2 regions of the Halomonas sp. Ps84H-12 genome follow, and region 2 is predicted to be linked to the other one. Evidence: predicted binding sites of a transcription regulator. Region 2 holds the regulator's gene; the other holds the start of a gene.

Region 1 (5,106 bases), on a different contig from region 2:
GAAGACCAGCACGATAATCTTGGCCAGCACCGCGCCCGCCCAGGGCTCCAGTACCTGGTTGATCACCCCCAGCGAGAGCCCCGCCACTAGCGTGCCCCACAGGTTACCCACGCCGCCGAACACCACCACCATGAACGAGTCGATGATGTAGTTCTGGCCCAGGTTGGGGCCGACGTTGGTGAGCTGGGAGAGCGCCACGCCCGCCAAGCCCGCCACGCCGGAGCCCAGCGCAAACGTCATGATATCCACGCGGGTGGCGCGGATGCCCATGGAGCGCGCCATGGCGCGGTTTTGGGTCACGGCACGCACTTCTAGCCCTAAGCGGGTGCGGCGCATAATCAGCATCAGCGCGGCAAACACCACCAGCGCAAAGCCAAGCACGTACATACGGTTGAGGGTCAGCGAGAGCGCGTCGTTGATCACCAGCGAGCCGCTCATCCACTCTGGCGTCACCACGGTGCGGTTGAGCGGTGAAATCACCGTGCGCACCAGCTGCTGCAGAATCAGGCTGATACCGAAGGTTGCCAGCAGGGTTTCCAGCGGGCGGCCTTTGAGGAACTGGATCACACCCCGCTCAATGGCAATGCCCACCAGGGCGGCCACCATAAAGCCTGCGGGGATAGACAGAATCAGCGCCAGCCCGGGCTGGCCCGGCAGCAGCTGCTGCATCATCCAGGTGGTGTAGGCGCCCAGCATCATCAGCTCGCCATGGGCCATGTTGATCACGCCCATCACGCCAAAGGTAATCGCCAGGCCAATCGCTGCCAGCACCAGCACCGAGCCCAAGCTCAAGCCGAAGTAGAGCGTTTCCAGGCCCCGGTTAATCTTGAGCTGCTGTTCAATACCGGCCAGCGCCGTGGCTGCTGCCTCGGCAACAACAGGGTCGTCGCTATTAGCCGCACGGCCTAACGCCACGCGAGCACGCGGGTGAAGGCTGCCGGTGAGCGCCTCGACACCCGCCATCTCGCCCTGCTCGGCGCGATAAATCGCCACCGCTTGGGCCAAGCGCGTGCGAACGTACTCATCTTCCGCGTCAGCAATCACCGGTTCCAGCGTTTCGGCCAGCTCGCCGTCCACTTCGCCCAGCAAACGGTCGGCGGAGGTACGGCGGCGCTCTACGTTAGGCGAGTAGAGGTCCACCACGGCAATGGCGCTGCGTAGCTGGTTACGCAGCGCGTTGTTGATGCCGATACGGTCCAGGTCGCGGCGGGACATTTCGCCCAGCGGCTCGTTAGTCAGCGCATCGGCCACCGGCCAGTCACGGCCGCGATTATCCAGCACCAGCACGAAGCGGCCATCGTCAGTGCGCTGCAGGCGGCCATCGAGCAGTGCCTGCAGCCAGTCGCGGGCGCGCTCATCGTCGCTTTGTAGAATAGCGGTAATGGCTTCGCCTTTATCGCGGTAGGAGTCCACATCCAGCGCGGTCAACAGCGCGAGTGCGGCTTGGTCATCGGGAGTCGAGGAGCTGCTTTGTGCCTGCGCCGACACGGCGGTGCCGAGCAGCATCAGGCACAGTAGCCCCAAGGAAAGAAAACGCCTCATGGGGTTCTTCCTTTGGTGATCAAATGGGAGAGGTAGCGTGCTCCCCTACTGCGCCATTGCGCTGGCACAGTAGGGGACGAAAGTTACTCGGCGAGCGCTGCTTCGGCTTCTTCTGCTGCGGTGCTGCCCCCACAGGAACCGTTCACAACGTTAAAGTTGCCGCACTCCATGGGCTTGCGCCAATCAGAGATCAGGTCACGGGAGCCCGGCAGGTAATCCGACCACGCATCACCGGCCACGGTAGAGGGCGTTTGCCAGACGATATCGAACTGGCCGTTATCCTGAACTTCACCGATCAACACCGGCTTGGTGATGTGGTGGTTAGGCATCATCGCCGAGTAACCGCCGGAGAGGTTCGGCACGGTCACGCCGATAATCGCGTCTTTCACCGTATCCACGTCGGTGGTACCCGCTTTACGCACCGCTTCGGCCCACATGTTGAAGCCGATGTAGTGCGCTTCCATGGGGTCGTTGGTGACCGCTTCTTCATCGCCCGTCCAGTCGATCCAGGCGTCGATAAAGTCGTAGTTGGCGTCGGTGTCCACGCTCATGAAGTAGTTCCAGGCGGCCAGGTGGCCCACTAGCGGCGCGGTGTCGATACCGGACAGCTCCTGCTCACCCACCGAGAAGGCAATGACGGGAATATCCGCGGCATCGATCCCCTGGTTGGCCAGCTCACGGTAGAACGGCACGTTGGCATCGCCATTGATGGTGGAGACCACCGCCGTGGGCTTGCCCTCTTCGCCAAAGCGGCGGATTTCGGAGACGATGTTCTGCCAGTCCGAGTGACCAAACGGCGTGTAGTTGACCATGATGTCTTCTTCGGCCACCCCGTGCTCATCTTTCAGGAACGCTTCCAAGATGCGGTTGGTGGTGCGCGGGTAGACGTAGTCGGTGCCGATCAGCGCGAAGCGTTCGATACCGACTTCGTTGATCAAATACTCAACGGCAGGAATGGCCTGCTGGTTGGGGGCGGCACCGGTGTAGAAGACGTTTTCAGACGACTCTTCGCCTTCGTACTGCACCGGGTAGAAAAGCAGGCCATTCAGCTCTTCCACCACCGGCAGCACCGCTTTACGGGAGACGGAGGTCCAGTTGCCGAAGATCACATCCACTTCTTCCTGGGCCAGCAGCTCGCGGGCGCGCTCGGCAAACAGCGGCCAGTTAGACGCGGGGTCAACCACCACGGCTTCTAGCTGACGGCCAAGCAGGCCTCCGGCTTCGTTCTGCTGCTCGATGAGCATTTCCACGGTGTCTTTCAGGGTCGATTCACTGATGGCCATGGTGCCGGAGAGCGAGTGCAGAATACCGACTTTGATGGGGTCGTCGTCTTGGGCAACCGCTTGCACGCTGGCGCCCATCACAGCGGCGGTGACCAGGGCAGTGGCGAAACGGCTAAGGGTACGTGGGTATGTCTTGCGCTGCAGTGTGGTCACTTGAACCTCCTTGCGCCCCTTATGGTTGGGGCTCGTGTTTGGGGTACCGCGACCAAGCGTTGTCGTTATTGAGGCGACGGGGCACTTGGTGCGTCCACTCGTGGGTCGCGAGTTACAACTCGTATTCACACGTCGCTATACACACTGCAAGGGGTGCGCCAATGTGGAACAAAGGCCACTATTAAAAATACAATCAATCACTTAGCCGTGTACAAAAAACACAACTCAGGCGGCTTAGCACCAAGATGGCGCAACGCGGCGGCGCGCATGCACGATATTCATGCACCAACACGGCGCTTTGCACCACCGGCGGGGATGCACCATAAAAAAAGCGCCCTAGCAGACGCTAGGGCGCTTTGGGGGTACCGCACTGAGCGTTAGTTAGCGGCAGTGGCCGCTTTATTACGACGCTTCTTGAGCAACGGCAGGCCCAGCGACAGCATCGCAATCACCAACAGAGAGAGCGAAATCGGCTTATCGATAAAGGTGGTCCAGTCGCCACCAGAGATCTGCAGCGCCCGGCGCATGGACTCTTCCATAATGTTACCCAGGATCAGCGCCAGAATCAGCGGCGCCGTGGGGAAGCCAAACAGGCGCATGCCCAAGCCCAACAGGCCAAAGCCCAACAGCAGCAGCAGGTCGAAGACGCTAAAGCTCATGCCGTAAACGCCGATCATGCAGAAGATCAGAATCATCGACAGCAGCAGCGGGCGCGGCAGGTCGAGGATTTTAGCGATCAGCGGGATCAGCGGCAGGTTTAGCACCAGCAGGAAGATGTTGCCGATATACATACTGGCAATCACGCCCCAAAACACGTCCGGGCGCTGCTCCAGCATCATCGGGCCAGGGGTGACGCCCATTACCAGCAGCGCGCCCAGCAGTACCGCCGTGGTGCCGGAACCCGGCACACCTAGGGTTAAAAGCGGAACGAAAGAGCCGGTACACGCGGCATTGTTGGCCGCTTCCGGCGCGGCCACACCTTTGATGTTGCCTTGGCCAAAGGTGTCGCCATCTTTCGCTAGGCGCTTCTCCATGCTATAGCCCAGGAAAGAGCCAATGGTGGCGCCCGCCCCCGGCAATACGCCGGTAAAGAAGCCCAGTACCGAGCTACGGCTGATGGGGCCTGCAATTTGCTTCACTTCACTACCGCTCAGCTTGAGCGAGCCGATGGCATTGCGCGGAGCTTCCTTGCCACCGCCCCCACGCAGCAGCATGTAGAACACTTCCGCCAGGGCGAAGATACCCAGCGCCACTACCAGAAAGTCGATACCGTCGAGCAGTTGAATCGAGTTGAAGGTAAAGCGTTCAGTACCGGTTTGCGTGTCGATCCCCACAATCGAGATCATCACACCCACTACCGCCGCAATCAGGCCTTTTACCAAGGATTTATCCGACAGTGACACCACCGCCGTTAAGCCCAGCACCATTAGTGCAAAGTACTCAGCAGGGCCAAAGCTTACCGCCACTTTGGAGAGCAGCGGTGCCACCAGCATCAAAAAGATCACCGATACCGTACCGCCGATAAACGAGGCATACGCCGCAATGGCCAGTGCCTTACCCGCCATGCCCTGCTTGGCCATCGGGTAGCCGTCAAAGGAGGTTGCCACCGTGCCCGCCACGCCGGGGGCGTTGAGCAGAATGGATGAGGTCGAGCCGCCGAAAATAGCGCCGTAATAGACCCCTGCCATCAGAATCAAACCAGAGGAGGGCTCCATGGCAAAGGTAATCGGAATCATCAGCGCCAGCGCGCTGATCGGCCCTAGGCCTGGCAGCATACCGATAATGGTACCGGCAAACACACCGGCGAAAACGTAAGCGATATTGATTGGCTCAAGCGCGATGCCAAAGCCATACATCAGATTGTTTAAGGCATCCATGGGAGTGTCTCGCGTTAAAACCCGCTAAGCGTGCGTCAGCACGCCCTGCTTAGAACGGCAGTACGCCGGTGGGTAGGTAAACATCCATTACCCGTGTCATGGTCAGGTAAAGGGCCAGCACCACACCCAGCGATGCCGCCAGGTTGATGCCGTGGCGGCGATAGCCGTAGTAGGCGGTTAAACCAACGCTTAAGAGCGTGGAAGCCAAGACAAAGCCCAGCGGCACCAGCAAAAACGCATAGGCGGCGATG
Region 2 (14,125 bases):
GCGACATGGTGCGTGCGATGGTACCGACTGGCAAGAAAGCAGGTACCCATACGGGGCGTGTCGCGGTACGCAAAACCGGCAGTTTTAACATCCAGACCGAACAGGGGGCCGTGCAAGGCATCTCGCACAAATACTGCACCCTCATCCAACGCGGTGATGGCTACGGCTATCACTTTACACCCTTCACCCACCTAACAGGAGGAGCGGGACAGGCGGTGGCGTAACCCAGTCGCCCTGCGGGCGACGCGCTATCCCTCCCGGCGCTAAAGCACCGGGTTTCTCGCGCAAAATCTGATGAATGCTCTAATCCGCACTGCACTTCTTGCCCTAGCCGTGCCGCTTGTCACAATTGCACTGCCTGTAGCGGCACAAAACCAAGCGCCTATTCATGTGGAGGCCGACCGGTTAGACCTTGACCAACGAGCAGGGACAGCCGTGTACACCGGTAACGTTGACATTCGCCAAGGCAATATGCAGCTACGCGGAGAGCGTGTCGAAATTCAGCGTAACAATGCTGGCGAGTTGTCTCGCGCCATCGCTACGGGCGAGCGTGCTTACTTGCGTAACCAAATTGAAGACCAAGAAACCCCTATAGAAGGCTGGGCGCGTCGGATTATTTATCACGTTTCCGAACGCCGGGTTGAGCTGATTGACCAAGCTGAGCTGACCCAGCAAGGAGATCACTTCCAAGGTGGACGTTTAGAGTACTTTATCGATCAAGAAGTAGTACAAGCACGCTCTGACGTTAGCGGCAGTGAAAATCAGCGTATTCGTATGACCCTTCAGCCCGAACAATAGGAAGTGGCCACGTGGCAGCATCAACATCCCCAGCCCCCACACCAGTAAAAACGCTCTACGCCCATCATTTAGCGAAGAGCTATAAGCGCCGCCGTGTGGTTAAAGATATTAATCTGGAAATCACTCAAGGTAGCGTGGTTGGGCTACTTGGCCCTAATGGCGCAGGTAAAACCACCTCGTTTTATATGATTGTGGGGTTGGTCAAATTGGATGCGGGCAAAGTAGGCATTGACGACCTTGACCTCACTCATGCTCCTATGCATGAACGCGCCATGGCAGGGATTGGTTATCTACCCCAGGAAGCTTCCATCTTCCGCAAGCTCTCCGTGGCTGACAACATTATGGCCATTTTAGAGACACGCAAAGAGCTTGATCGAAGCGCCCGGGAAGCACAACTTGAGTTACTACTTGAAGATTTTCACATCACTCATATACGCGACAACTTAGGCATGAGTCTTTCTGGGGGCGAACGCCGCCGTGTTGAAATCGCCCGCTCTTTGGCCACCGAACCGGCCTTTATCCTGCTGGATGAACCTTTTGCCGGGGTTGACCCGATTTCCGTTGGGGAAATTAAAGCTATCATTCGAGCGTTAAAGAAACGCCACATTGGTGTATTGATCACCGACCATAACGTTCGTGAAACGCTGGATATTTGTGATATTGCCTACATTGTTGGCGACGGTCACATCATTGCCAGTGGAAACGCCCAGGAAATCCTCAACAACCAGAAGGTTCGAGATGTCTATTTAGGCGCCGATTTCCGCCTTTAAACAGTGACCTGCAGAAGCATTTCTTTTAGTGGCATGCTTATTGCACTTGCACCAAGCCATAACTCACTCTAGGGTGGAGCTTTCTGATTAACGAGTGGTTCTCAGATGGTCATGAAAGCTTCTCTCCAATTGCGTATCGGCACACAGCTGACCATGACACCTCAGCTGCAGCAGGCTATCGCCCTGCTTCAGCTATCGACGCTGGACCTTCGTCAAGAAATTCAGCAAGCGCTAGATGCCAATCCCATGCTTGAGCAAGAAGATGAGTTTGGCGAGCAGGCTGTCAGTGAGCCTCAAGAGGCTGAGTGGTCCGAGAGCATCCCCAACGAACTCTCCGTCGACAGTGACTGGTCAGATACCTATCAAGACATAGGCAGCCTGGGTGGCAGCAGTGAAGGCCCCGACTTCGAGCGCCAAGCCGCTGGACAAAGCCTACATGGCCACCTGCTATGGCAACTGGCCATGACAGACTTTAGCCCGCGAGAATACGCCATCGCGGAAAGCCTGATTGATGCGCTGGATGCCAACGGCTATCTCACCCAGCCGCTTAATGACATTCGGGAAGGATTAAAAGCCCAAGGCCATGACAGCTTAAGCCAGCGGGAAGTGGAAAATACCCTGCTGCGCTTGCAGCAATTTGAGCCCACCGGCGTCTTTGCCCGAGACCTGCGTGAATGCCTGATGCTGCAACTCGCCTCACTACCTGAGGACACCCCTCTGCTAATGCCCGCCAAACGGCTGGTTCGCCAGTTTTTGGAAGCATTAGGCAAAGACGATATGCGGCTTCTCAAGCGCCGTTTAAGCCTTGATGACGAGCAGCTTGACGATGTCATCCGTTTAATTCGCAGCCTTGACCCACGCCCTGGGAGCACCTATGGCGTTACCGACGACAGCTACATCACCCCCGACCTAGTCGTTCGGCACGACAATGAAGGTTGGCATTTAGAGCTCAATCCAGAAGCACTACCACGCTTGCGTATACAGCCCGACTACGCCAGCTTGATCAAACGCGCAGACAAAAGCCAAGACAACCAGTTCCTCAAAGAGCACCTCCAAGAAGCCCGCTGGCTGATCAAAAGCTTATCGAGTCGCAATGACACGCTGCTACGAGTTGGGCGTGAAATTATTGCACGCCAAATTGGCTTTCTGGAGCATGGCGAAGAAGCAATGAAACCGCTGATTTTAGCGGATATTGCTGAAGCGGTAGAGATGCACGAATCCACCATATCTCGTGTGACCACGCAGAAATTTATTCACACGCCACGGGGCGTTTTCGAGCTTAAGTACTTCTTCTCAAGCCAGGTAAGCGGCCAAGACGGCGGCGACAGCCACTCCAGCACAGCCATTCGCGCCCGCATCAAAAAGCTGATTCAGGATGAGCCCTCAGGAAAACCGCTCTCCGATAGCCGCTTGGTGACTCTGCTTGAAGAGGGGGGCATTAGCGTTGCACGGCGTACTGTCGCAAAATATCGGGAGTCAATGGGCATTCCCTCGTCAAGTGAGCGCCGCCGTTTACGCTAGTTAAGCGGTACGTATGAACAAACTCAACGCAAGGGCTTTGCAATAGCGTAAAAAGGGTTACAATCGAAGTACAGTCCGATGGATAAGGAGCACGTCAATGCAAGTAAACATCACTGGTCATCACGTTGAACTGACTGACGCCTTGCGCGACTACGTTAACGAAAAGCTAGAGCGCGTTGAACGCCACTACGACAACATTACCACGGTGCAAGTGACCTTATCTGTTGAGAAGGAGCGCCAGCAAGCAGCCTGCACACTGCACGCTGCCGGTGCAGACCTTCACGCCGAAGCGCTTGATAACGACATGTATGCCGCTATTGATGCGCTAGCAGACAAAATCGATCGTCAACTCGTTAAACATAAGGAAAAAGCACAAGCTCGCGCCCAGGGCGCTGGTGTGCGTTAACTCAATGACGTTGGAAACCATCCTCCCCCCGGAGCGCGTGCTTTATGACGTTCCCGGGGGCAGCAAAAAACGGGTGCTGGAGTTTTTCAGCACCTTTATCGCCCAAAATACACCCAGCCTAGATAGCCAAGAGGTGTTTAGCCGACTCATTGGCCGCGAGCGACTAGGCAGTACGGGGATAGGCAACGGGGTTGCCATCCCCCACGCTCGCAGTCCTCACTGTAGCGCACCCATTGCTGGCTTTTTAAAGCTTGCTGAGCCAGTAGACTTCGACGCCATTGATGGCGACCCGGTGGATCTTGTGTTTGTGCTGCTGGTACCAGAAGAGGCAGATGACACCCACCTAGCACTGCTTGGCCAAGTGGCTACTATTATGAACGACGCCCATACGCGTCAGCAGTTACGTAAAGCCGATAGTCAGCGCGAACTCTTAGCACTTATTACCGCGAAGATTCGCGAACAAGCCGCCTAGGCTTTATGGGCGGTGACCACTGCACGCAGCGATAATTTCCTCCTATGTAAGCCAAGAGAGACGCTATGCAACTGGTGATCATTAGCGGCCGTTCAGGGTCCGGTAAATCTATCGCCTTACAAGCGCTAGAGGATCTTGGCTACTACGCTATCGACAATTTACCCGCCATGCTGCTGGGCTCATTAGTTGATGAACTACGTGAGCAAGGCGAGCGCACTCACTTAGCAGTGAGCATTGACGCACGCAACCTTCCTACGGCGCTTGAACGCCTCCCAGCTTTACTGGAAGAACTACGCCAGCGAGAAATTCGTTTTCAGGTCATCTATCTGACCACGGATGCGCGCATTCTTTTGGAGCGTTACTCAGCCACCCGCCGTCGCCACCCGCTTACCCGGGATAGCGAAATGACGTTGGAAGAGGCCATCAATAAAGAAGAAGAGACGCTGCTTGAAATTCGCGATCTCGCTGACTTGTTGATCGATACGTCGCGCTTATCCGTGCATGACCTGAGACGCCGCATTACTGATCAAGTCGCCCACCAGCGAAAAGATCAGCTAACACTGACGTTTGAGTCGTTTGGCTACAAACGCGGCGTACCCATGGATGCCGACTTAGTCTTCGATGTTCGCTGCCTGCCCAACCCTTATTGGGACCCTACCCTGCGCCAATTTACAGGGCGTGATGCTGATATAGTGGCGTTTTTAAGTAGCTACCCAATGGTCGAGGCAATGACCAATGATATTCAGGCTTGGTTGGAAAAGTGGCTTCCGGCTTACCAAAATAGCCAGCGAAGTTATATAACCGTGGCTATTGGCTGCACCGGCGGGCAACACCGCTCTGTTTATATGGTCGAACAGCTTGCTAAAAAGCTGGTTAAACAGACCGGAGAAGTACAGTTGAGACACCGTGAGCTGGGGTTACAATACACGCTGAGCGAAGAGCCTGCGGTGCCATGCGTTACCACACCCGCCGCTGGCAGCACGCCCTGAGTTTCAGGACCTAACTTTTAAGGCCTAAGCTTCTCAAGACCTAAGTTTTTCAAGACCTAAGTTTCAAGACCCACTCGGCAAAAAGGAACCAGAGTGCCCAAAAGAACCTTAACACTTACCAACCAGCGTGGTCTTCATGCCCGCGCGGCCACCAAACTGGTGAAATGTGGCCAGCAGTTTTCCGCGAATATCGTGGTTTATAAGCAGCAGCAGAAAGCCGATGCCGCCAATATTATGTCGCTGCTAATGCTGGCCGCCCCCTGCGGCACCGAGCTCACTGTCGCCGCTGAAGGAAACGACGCCGAACAGGCGCTAGATGCCATTGAAGCTCTGTTCGACGCACGGTTTGACGAAGACCAGTAGCTAGTTTACCAAGTCAGCACTTGTCGACTAGCTTCCTGCCACTGTCATCGCATCAATCAGCCAGCTACCCGTGTGAATACTGCCACGGGTATCCGTATCACTTCCCACACCGCTTAGCCCCGCGAACATCTTGTTGAGGTTACTAGCAATAGTGAACTCCTCAATGGGGTACTGTACTTCGCCATTCTCAATCCAGAAACCCGCTGCTCCCCGGGAATAGTCGCCAGTGACGCCGTTAACGCCCTGCCCCATGAGCTCGGTCACCCAAATACCACGCCCCATCTGTGTTAACAGCTCTTCCCGCGGCGTTAACGGCGCTAACAAGCGCATGTTGCGCGCGCCGCCCGCATTGCCCGTGGACTGCATTCCTAAACGACGCGCACTGTAGGCAGAGAGCATGTAACTCGCCACCCTCCCCTGATCAATAAACCGGTTGCTACGGGTTTGTACACCCTCCGCATCAAACGGTGAACTAGCCGTTGCTCCCACTTCCATCGGGCGCTCTTCTAACCCAAACCAATCGGGGAATAGCGGGCTACCCAAGCGATCACATAAAAACGAGGCTTCTCGATAAAGCGCGCCGCCCGCCAGAGCACCCATAAGGTGGCCGATAAGGCCGCTAGCAAGGGAGGGATCAAACAGCACAGGAAACGTTCCCGTCGGGGGGCGTCGCGCTCCTAGACGCCGCAACGTTCGCGCTGCTGCCTCGCGCCCCACCTCCTCTGGGTGGCGAAGCTGCTGCGGGTTACGCGCAGACGTATAGTCATAATCCCGCTGCATGCCTTGCTCATCTTGGGCAATCAGCATGCAGGAGAGTGAGTGACTGCTACCCTTTTGAGTCCCCAAAAAGCCGTGGCTATTGGCGTATACTCGCACGCCCTCACCGCTTGAGAGCGAGGCACCTTCTGACTGGTGAATACCTGCCACCTCGCGGCCAGCCTGTTCGCAGCGCAGGGCAAGGTCAATCGCTTCATCGGTTGAGAGCGCCCACGGATAGTGCACCTTCAAGTCTGGCAAATAGGTCGCCATCAGCTCTGCTTCAGCGAGGCCTGCAGCGGGATCCTCCCCGGTATAACGTGCAATAGCCAGCGCCTTTTCAACCGTGGCACGAATGGAGGCACTACTTGCATCCGTTGAGGAAGCGCTACCTTTACGTTTTCCCACATAGAGCGTGACCGCAATACCCTGATCACGAGATAGCTCAACGGTCTCCACTTCACCAAGTCGCACACTAACGCCCAACCCTTGGTCAACGCTCGCGCCGACTTCGGCGGCATCCGCCCCTAGCTGTTTTGCCAGGGCAAGCGCCTCTGTGGCGCGCTCCGTCAACTGCGCCTGCTGCGCCGTTGCATCAAATGCCTGTGCCATATGGCCTCCTTTTCACCTGAATCGCATTGGCGAATCAATGTTGTGGTCGCAGCCTGATATAATGCTGCAAACGAATCTAATCTGTGAGTTCTTATATGCCGAAGCAACGCCCCGAGCCTATCGATATCGATGAACAAGAAGAGCGCCCGAGTAAATCTCAGCTAAAGCGTGAAATGCATGCTCTGCAAGCGCTTGGCGAAACATTAATTGCCATGAAGCCTGCCGAGCGGGCGCGCTTTCCTTTATCAGACGATATGCTGAGAGCGATTGAAGAGACTTCTCGCATTCGCTCTCATGAAGGCCGCCGTCGCCATATGCAATACGTTGGCAAACTTATCCGCAAAGAGGATCTAACGGCCATTCAGGGCGTTTTCGATGCCATCGAACAAGAGAAAGAGCAGCGCGATCATGCGTTTCATCGCCTGGAAAAATGGCGTGACCGGCTAGTGGATGAGGGCGACGACGCCGTTGACCTGTTTATGGCAGACTACCCTAACGCCGATCGTCAGGCGCTGCGCCAGCTAGTGCGCAACGCCCGCAAAGAGCGCGAACAGGGCAAGCCCCCCACCAGCTCACGCAAGCTTTTCAAACACCTGCGCGATACGCTAGCGCTGTAAACCAGAGTCTCAAGAAGACTGCGTGCCGCCCACGGTCAGCTCATCCAGTTTCAGGGTGGGTTGGCCAACCCCCACCGGCACACCCTGGCCCTCTTTACCGCAAACGCCAATCCCGGTATCCATCGCCATGTCGTGGCCAATCATCGATACCCGGCCCATGGCCTCAGGCCCGTTACCAATCAGCGTTGCACCTTTCACCGGCGCGGTAATTTTACCGTCTTCAATCATGTAGGCTTCGCTCGCCGAAAACACGAATTTTCCCGAGGTAATATCCACCTGCCCTCCGCCAAAACTCACGGCGTAGATTCCCCGCTTAACGCTTTTAATGATATCGGCAGGGTCATCTTGACCAGCCAACATCACCGTATTGGTCATACGAGGCATCGGCAGATGAGCGAACGACTCGCGGCGGGCGTTGCCGGTAGGCGCCATCTTCATCAATCGCGCGTTTAACTTATCCTGCATATAGCCAGTTAAAATGCCATCTTCAATCAGCGGCGTATATTGGCCGGGTGTGCCTTCGTCATCCACGCTCAACGCGCCGCGACTATCAGCAACAGTGGCATCGTCAACCACTGTGACTCCCTTGGCGGCAACCCGCTGCCCCATTCGCCCTGCAAAGGCAGAACTGCCTTTACGGTTAAAGTCACCTTCCAAGCCATGGCCTACCGCTTCGTGCAGCAGAATGCCCGGCCAACCGGCACCTAACACCACTGGCATCTGCCCCGCTGGCGCATCAATGGCTTCAAGATTGACCAGCGCTTGGCGCACCGCCTCTTTGGCATAGCGTTCGGCAACGCCCTCATCCCGCAGACGCGACATGGAGTAACGACCACCGCCGCCAGCGCTGCCGCGCTCACGGCGGCCATCTTTCGCCGCAATAACACTGACGTTAAAACGCACCAGTGGGCGAATATCCGCCGCTAGGGTGCCGTCACTGGCGCGTACTAAAACCACCTCATAGGTGCCCGACAGCGACGCACTGACCTGGCTAATGCTCGGGTCGGCCGCTCTGGCCACGCGGTCTGCCTCTTTCAGCATGGCCACTTTGTCTTCTGCCGAAAGGCCCGCCAGTGGGTCGATACCTGCATAGTACGACGCCGCGCTGACTGGCATTACTTTCTGCCCTGGCAACTGCTTGCCGCTGCGGACAATGCCAGAGGCGGTACGGCCTGTATCCATTAGTGCATCAGCGGTAATTTGGTTGGAGTACGCAAACCCGGTTTTCTCACCTGCCAACGAGCGCACGCCAACGCCGCCATCAATGTTATAGCTGGCCTCTTTAACTTCGCCATCTTCCAGCACCCAACCCTCTTGCCAGGTGCGCTGAAAATAGAGGTCGGCGTAATCAATCCCCGCTCCCATGGCGTAGCCAAGGCCAGCATCCAGAGCGTTCAAATCGAGGCCACCTGGCGTTAGCAAAATGGAAACAGCGGACTCTATATCGCTTTTATGTGCGGTCATTGGGGGCCTTCTAAAGTCACTTGCGGCGAGGTCCAAGGGCCTCGCACGCGATAATAAATAGTGGTTGCTTGATCCAGCGCATCGCCAAAAATTTGGTCGGCAAGAAACAGTGCACCGCCCACAATGGGCGCTCCGACAGCAATGGCGGCGATGGGTAAACTTTGGCTAACCGGCAGTGTGACGCCTAGGCGCTGGTCAAGTTCACGCTGTAAGAGGTTAACACTTCCTGTTAGCGTCAGCGTGGTGGCGGGTGCATCAATTTGCAGGGGGCCACGAAGCAACAGCTGCCCTTCAGCTACATCGGCAGTGCCATGCACACGGTCAAAGGCCGTTCCCTGACCGGTTAGGTCAGAAAAATCGAACCGTAGACGGCGCAGAATGTTATCAAAGTTGAGCAACCCCACTAAGCGGGCAGGCGTCGATTCAAGCGTCACAAAACGGCCGTCGCGTATATCAGCACTCATTTCACCACCAGCCCGGCTTAAATCAAGCTGCCAGGGGGCTCCCGACCAAGTAAGCTCAGCAGCAAGGTCGGTGGTGCGGCTACGCATGGCTACCGGTTGGTTAAGCTGCTCCAGCGCCGTCCCCACATCGCCACCCTGTATGGAGATATCCGCTCGTGTACGGCTATTCACCGCATTGCCTTCCCAAACCAACTCGCCGCGTGCAGAAAGCTGTCCGAGGGTTAAACCAACTGGTGAGAGCGAAAAACGACGATCATCGGTTTGCCAGTAGGCGGTTAATGGGCCAAAGCGAGTGCCACCAACGCTAATATCCGCTAGCCGTAGCCTGCCGTTGGGCAGTTCAGCTAGCCAGTCGGGAATAGCAACGGGGGCTACATGCTGTGTTTCAATTGCATCAACCCAAGAGTCGGGGGCTGCGACAGTGGCATCATGCTCTTTGGCGGGCAGGTCCAGTAAACGATCTAGGACTAGCATGCTAATTGCAACATCAAGCGGCCGCTCGCTGGCGGGTTGGTAATCTAGGCGCCCAGACAACATATCGCCGCTAAGCTGAAGTGCTGCGCGCTGGCCGGTGAGTGTCCCTGAGGCGTTAAAAGCGCCAAAGCACTCGTCACGAAAGCGTAAACAGCCAGCACGTAGCAGTACTTCAAGCGGCGTGCTCTCGCCACTAGAAGCAGATGCCAAGGCGCCTCCCGACAATATCGGCGACAGCACAGCGTGCCATGCCATGGGGTCTAACGTATCGAGCCCTGCTTCAAGGCGCCAGCCAGGCTGGCTGGGCCAATTCGGTCGCTGCACTGCATTGCCGAGCACCACTTCGGCCGCTAGTGCACCACTATTCAACGTTTGGAATCTCGCAGCTGCCTTATCGGCCAATTGCGTCGATACTCGCCCGCTTTCAAACTCCGCGCGTAGCTGCCATGGCCACGGTTGATCGCTAGTCTTGGCAAACGGCTCGGGTAGCGCGCTGGTGATGCCAAGCAGGCGGCTCTCTAAGGTTAACACTGGACGAGCCGCAAGAGAGACCTCACCCTGCCACTGGGTGCGGCCACTCATCATTTGGCGAGCCTGCTCGGCAGGCAGCCCTGCCAACGACCACAGCGCAGACGACTCCACGCTGCCCTGCAAGGCAACACGCTGATCAGCCATCAGCTCTGCGCGAATATCACCGCCCTGCCACTGGCTGCTTAGCTCTCCTAACAGCGCATGCGCCTCACCCACCTGCTGCCAGCTGAGCCCACCATCCAGATCACGCAGGGTTATTGGTAGTGACGCGTAGCGCACAGCCGATAGCGCTGGCCGTGCATTAATCTCTAGCTGGAGCGCCTCCTCGTTATCCAGCGGCAGTACAAGGGCGATATCCCCTTCGATGATACCATCAACGGTAATATCGCTACGTGGTAGCGTGTCCATATCCGGCATGGCCTGAACAAAGTTCAGCAAGGATGCACCATCACTCTGAAGACTGCCTGATAGCTGAAGCGGCTGCTCTTTCTCCATACGTATCGTGCCTTGGGATACTTCAACGCCGTGGCTTTGGGCGTGCTCTACCTGGGCTTGAAGCACTCCTCCTTGCCACAGCAAGCGCCCCTCGACATCTTCCAAACGCGGCCACTCCGGCGCAATCGGCAAGTGGCCTTGAGTGACCTCCAGCGCGAGCGTTGCCGAGAGTTGATCTGATGAAGCCGCAGGTCCCAGGGGCTGACTAAGCTTCAGCGAACCTTGCGGCACTAAGCCACCAATATCGTTCTCCAACCACTCCCTCAGCTTCGGCTCAAATGCTTTCATGGGCAGCCACTGGGAGAGCGGGCGGGAGATCGCATCTACATCGGCAAATGCAATATCCAACCCAAATTGACCGCTTTGCTGCCCCGCGATCAAGCCGAACCCACCACTTACCTGGGCGCCATCCCAGTCCACATTGAGGTCACGGCCGCTAATCATGGTGTTAGGACCATCATACACCCACTCCACCACCCCTTCGGCGTGACTTAGCTGCATAGGTACATCGAAGAGTTCTGGAAAATAGAGCGTACTATCGCCTGCGCTGTTAAAGGTCACGCGGCCACGCAGGTCGCGAGCCTGCACCCAAGCGTCCAGCGGACCGCCTCCTGGCGCTTGCTGCCAGGGGAGTACAGCCACATTAGTAAGTGCAGCATCCACGCCCCATCGCCCCTCACGCTGCCCCAGGCTCAGCCCCTGCACCTGCCCTCGGGGCGAGAGCGTTTGCAATACCCGGGTGAGTGACTCAGGCAACAGCGCATACTCCCGCCAAGCCGCTAGCGAGGCGAGCTCAAACGCACTGGTTCGCAACTCCCACTGCCCCGGCTGGTGTGACAGATACCAGTGGTGTGGCAGCGCGGGGCCATCACCAACGCCTTCAGGCTGGGCCCACTCTACGGTTTCTGCATTGCCACTTAGCCACGCCTCACCGCCTTCGCTGTCGCGCAGCCACTGCCCACTGGCCTGAATGTTTCGCAGCACAGCGTACTCCACATCTTTACGTAGCGTCAGCTCGGGCACATCTAGTGCAAGCCGCGCATCAGCTAGCGCGCCTTCTTGCCAACGCCCCCATAGCTGCACATGACCGCCCACCTGTTCGAGAAAAGGCATGCGATCTGGCCGAAACAGTGCCGCCAGCACCACCAGATGATCCAACTGCATATCGAGCTGAAGCGCAGCAGAAAAGTCCCTAAAGCCTTGCTGACCGGGCTGCATTTCGGCACGCATGGTAATGGCGGGCAGCTCTGATGCCAGCACATCAGGCGCCTCGACAATATTCAGGGAGCCCTCTAATCGTGTGCGGCGATGATCGCCATTCAGAAGCAGCGAAGGTGCATGAAGCATCACAGTCTGCTGCTGGCCATGCAGCATGATGCGGCTGTTATCCACCCAAAGGCGCTGGCGCAGCAGCAGTCCAGCCCAGGCATCCAAGGATTCAAGGTCCACCTCTGGTTGTGGTGCTACCCCCAGCGGCAGCTTGGCCGGTGAAGGCCAGCCCCAGGCGATGTCAGGCTGCTGGTAGAGATGGAATTCGAGCCCAGACATACGCGCATCGCTGAAGATAGGCGCTAAGTGGCGCAACGTGGCCCAGGCATCCAAACGCAGCGACAAGCGATCAAGCCCTATCAGGGCCTGACCATCCGGCGTTTGCGCATGAAGGTCTTCCAGCTCCAGGTGCAGGACGTTGCGCTCCAGAGAGAGCGCTAGATGGTCGATGCTCACCGGCACGCCAATACGTGCCTCTAAAAGCGCCTCCAAGCGGGGGGACAATGCATCAACTTGGCTAGCAAAGAGACGCAGCGCTAACAGCAGTACCGCCAGCGTACCCAGCACAACGGCCACCCCTACTAGACAGCCACGAAAAAAAGAGCGTGGTGCCATCATTACATCAGTACGATGTCGTACTGCTCTTGGGAGTAGTGCTGCTCAACCTGAAAACGGATCGTTTTATTAATAAACGTTTCCAGGTCAGCGACCGCGGCAGACTCCTCATCAAGCAGCCTGTCCACTACTGGCTGGGATGCCAGCACCATATACGTTTCCGCACTATAAGCCCGCTCTTCACGCAGGATCTCACGGAAGATTTCGTAGCAGACCGTTTCAGGGGTTTTCAACGTGCCGCGACCACCACAGGTGGGACACGCTTCGCATAGTGTTTGTTCAAGGCTTTCCCGCGTGCGTTTACGGGTAAGCTGCACTAAACCAAGTTCGGTGACCCCGGTACATTTGGTTTTAGCATGGTCCCGCTCAAGCGCTTTTTCCAGCACGCGCAGCACTTGCCGCTGGTGCTCTACATCCACCATATCGATAAAGTCGATAATGATGATGCCACCTAAATTACGCAGCCTAAGCTGGCGGGCAATGGCAGTGGCGGCTTCCAGATTCGTCTTGAAAATAGTCTCTTCAAGGTTACGATGCCCCACATACCCACCGGTATTCACATCGATGGTAGTCATGGCCTCGGTGGGGTCAATTACCAAGTACCCTCCGGACTTGAGCTGCACCTTGCGACCTAGCGCTTTTTGAATCTCGTCTTCGACACTATAAAGGTCGAAGATGGGGCGTTCGCCGGGGTAGTACTCGATGCGATCAACAGCATCGGGCATAAACTCTTCAGCAAACTCGACCAGCTTGACGAAGTTCTCCCGGGAATCAATGCGTACTTTCTCGATATCATCCCGCATCACATCCCGCAGGGTGCGCATAAACAGCGGCAAGTCATCGTAGATGACGTTGGGAGGGGCGGCGGTGATTTTGCGCTCGCTGACCTTGCGCCAAATACGTAGCAAGAAGTACATGTCGCTGGCCAGCTCTTCATCGCCTACGCCTTCGGCCGCCGTACGCACGATAAAGCCACCCGTGACCTCAATGGTTTGCTCTTCGATACTTTTATCCAGCAGCGCTTTCAAGCGCTCCCGCTCGCGCTCATCTTCAATGCGCTGCGATACCCCGTGATGAGGCGAGTCAGGCATATAGACCAGATAGCGAGAGGGAATCGAAAGATGGGTAGTCAGCCGCGCCCCTTTGGTACCGATAGGATCTTTGGTGACTTGCACCACCAGCGCCTGACCTTCGTGTAGAAGCTGCCCGATGGTCTGCTGCTCGTCATTGGGCGTACCGGGTGGCATGACCTCATGGGCATGAATAAACGCTGCGCGCTCTAAGCCAATATCAACAAAGGCAGCCTGCATGCCAGGCAGTACGCGCACCACTTTGCCTTTGTAGATATTGCCTACGATACCGCGCCTGCGAGAGCGCTCTATTAGCGCCTCTTGCAATACGCCGTTTTCCACCAGCGCAACGCGGGTCTCCATTGGCGTTAAATTTATGAGGACTTCACCGCTCATGCAAAATTCCTTATTGGATGTCCTATTCCTTGCCAGCGCAGCG

The links. The regulator sigma-54, encoded in region 2, starts transcription at its own class of promoters, with help from an activator protein. The targets are predictions, from matches to a motif close to TGGCACNNNNNTTGCTNT.
Region 1: the regulator sigma-54 is predicted to act here: its motif matches at 3,122-3,139, upstream of urtA (urea ABC transporter substrate-binding protein).

What each region holds. Positions count from the first base shown of each region.
Region 1 covers NZ_JAMXSJ010000004.1:100,937-106,042, reverse strand. The annotation lists gene urtB (urea ABC transporter permease subunit UrtB) at 1-1,542, opposite strand, end outside; gene urtA (urea ABC transporter substrate-binding protein) at 1,626-2,978, opposite strand; gene NH344_RS03140 (tripartite tricarboxylate transporter permease) at 3,356-4,855, opposite strand; gene NH344_RS03135 (tripartite tricarboxylate transporter TctB family protein) at 4,905-5,106, opposite strand, start outside.
Region 2 covers NZ_JAMXSJ010000031.1:18,792-32,916, forward strand. The annotation lists gene iscB (RNA-guided endonuclease IscB) at 1-224, shown strand, start outside; gene lptA (lipopolysaccharide transport periplasmic protein LptA) at 295-798, shown strand; gene lptB (LPS export ABC transporter ATP-binding protein) at 810-1,568, shown strand; gene NH344_RS14275 (RNA polymerase factor sigma-54) at 1,674-3,089, shown strand; gene raiA (ribosome-associated translation inhibitor RaiA) at 3,187-3,495, shown strand; gene ptsN (PTS IIA-like nitrogen regulatory protein PtsN) at 3,500-3,967, shown strand; gene rapZ (RNase adapter RapZ) at 4,033-4,956, shown strand; gene NH344_RS14295 (HPr family phosphocarrier protein) at 5,050-5,319, shown strand; gene pmbA (metalloprotease PmbA) at 5,347-6,687, opposite strand; gene yjgA (ribosome biogenesis factor YjgA) at 6,783-7,304, shown strand; gene tldD (metalloprotease TldD) at 7,314-8,768, opposite strand; gene NH344_RS14315 (AsmA-like C-terminal region-containing protein) at 8,765-12,616, opposite strand; gene rng (ribonuclease G) at 12,619-14,082, opposite strand.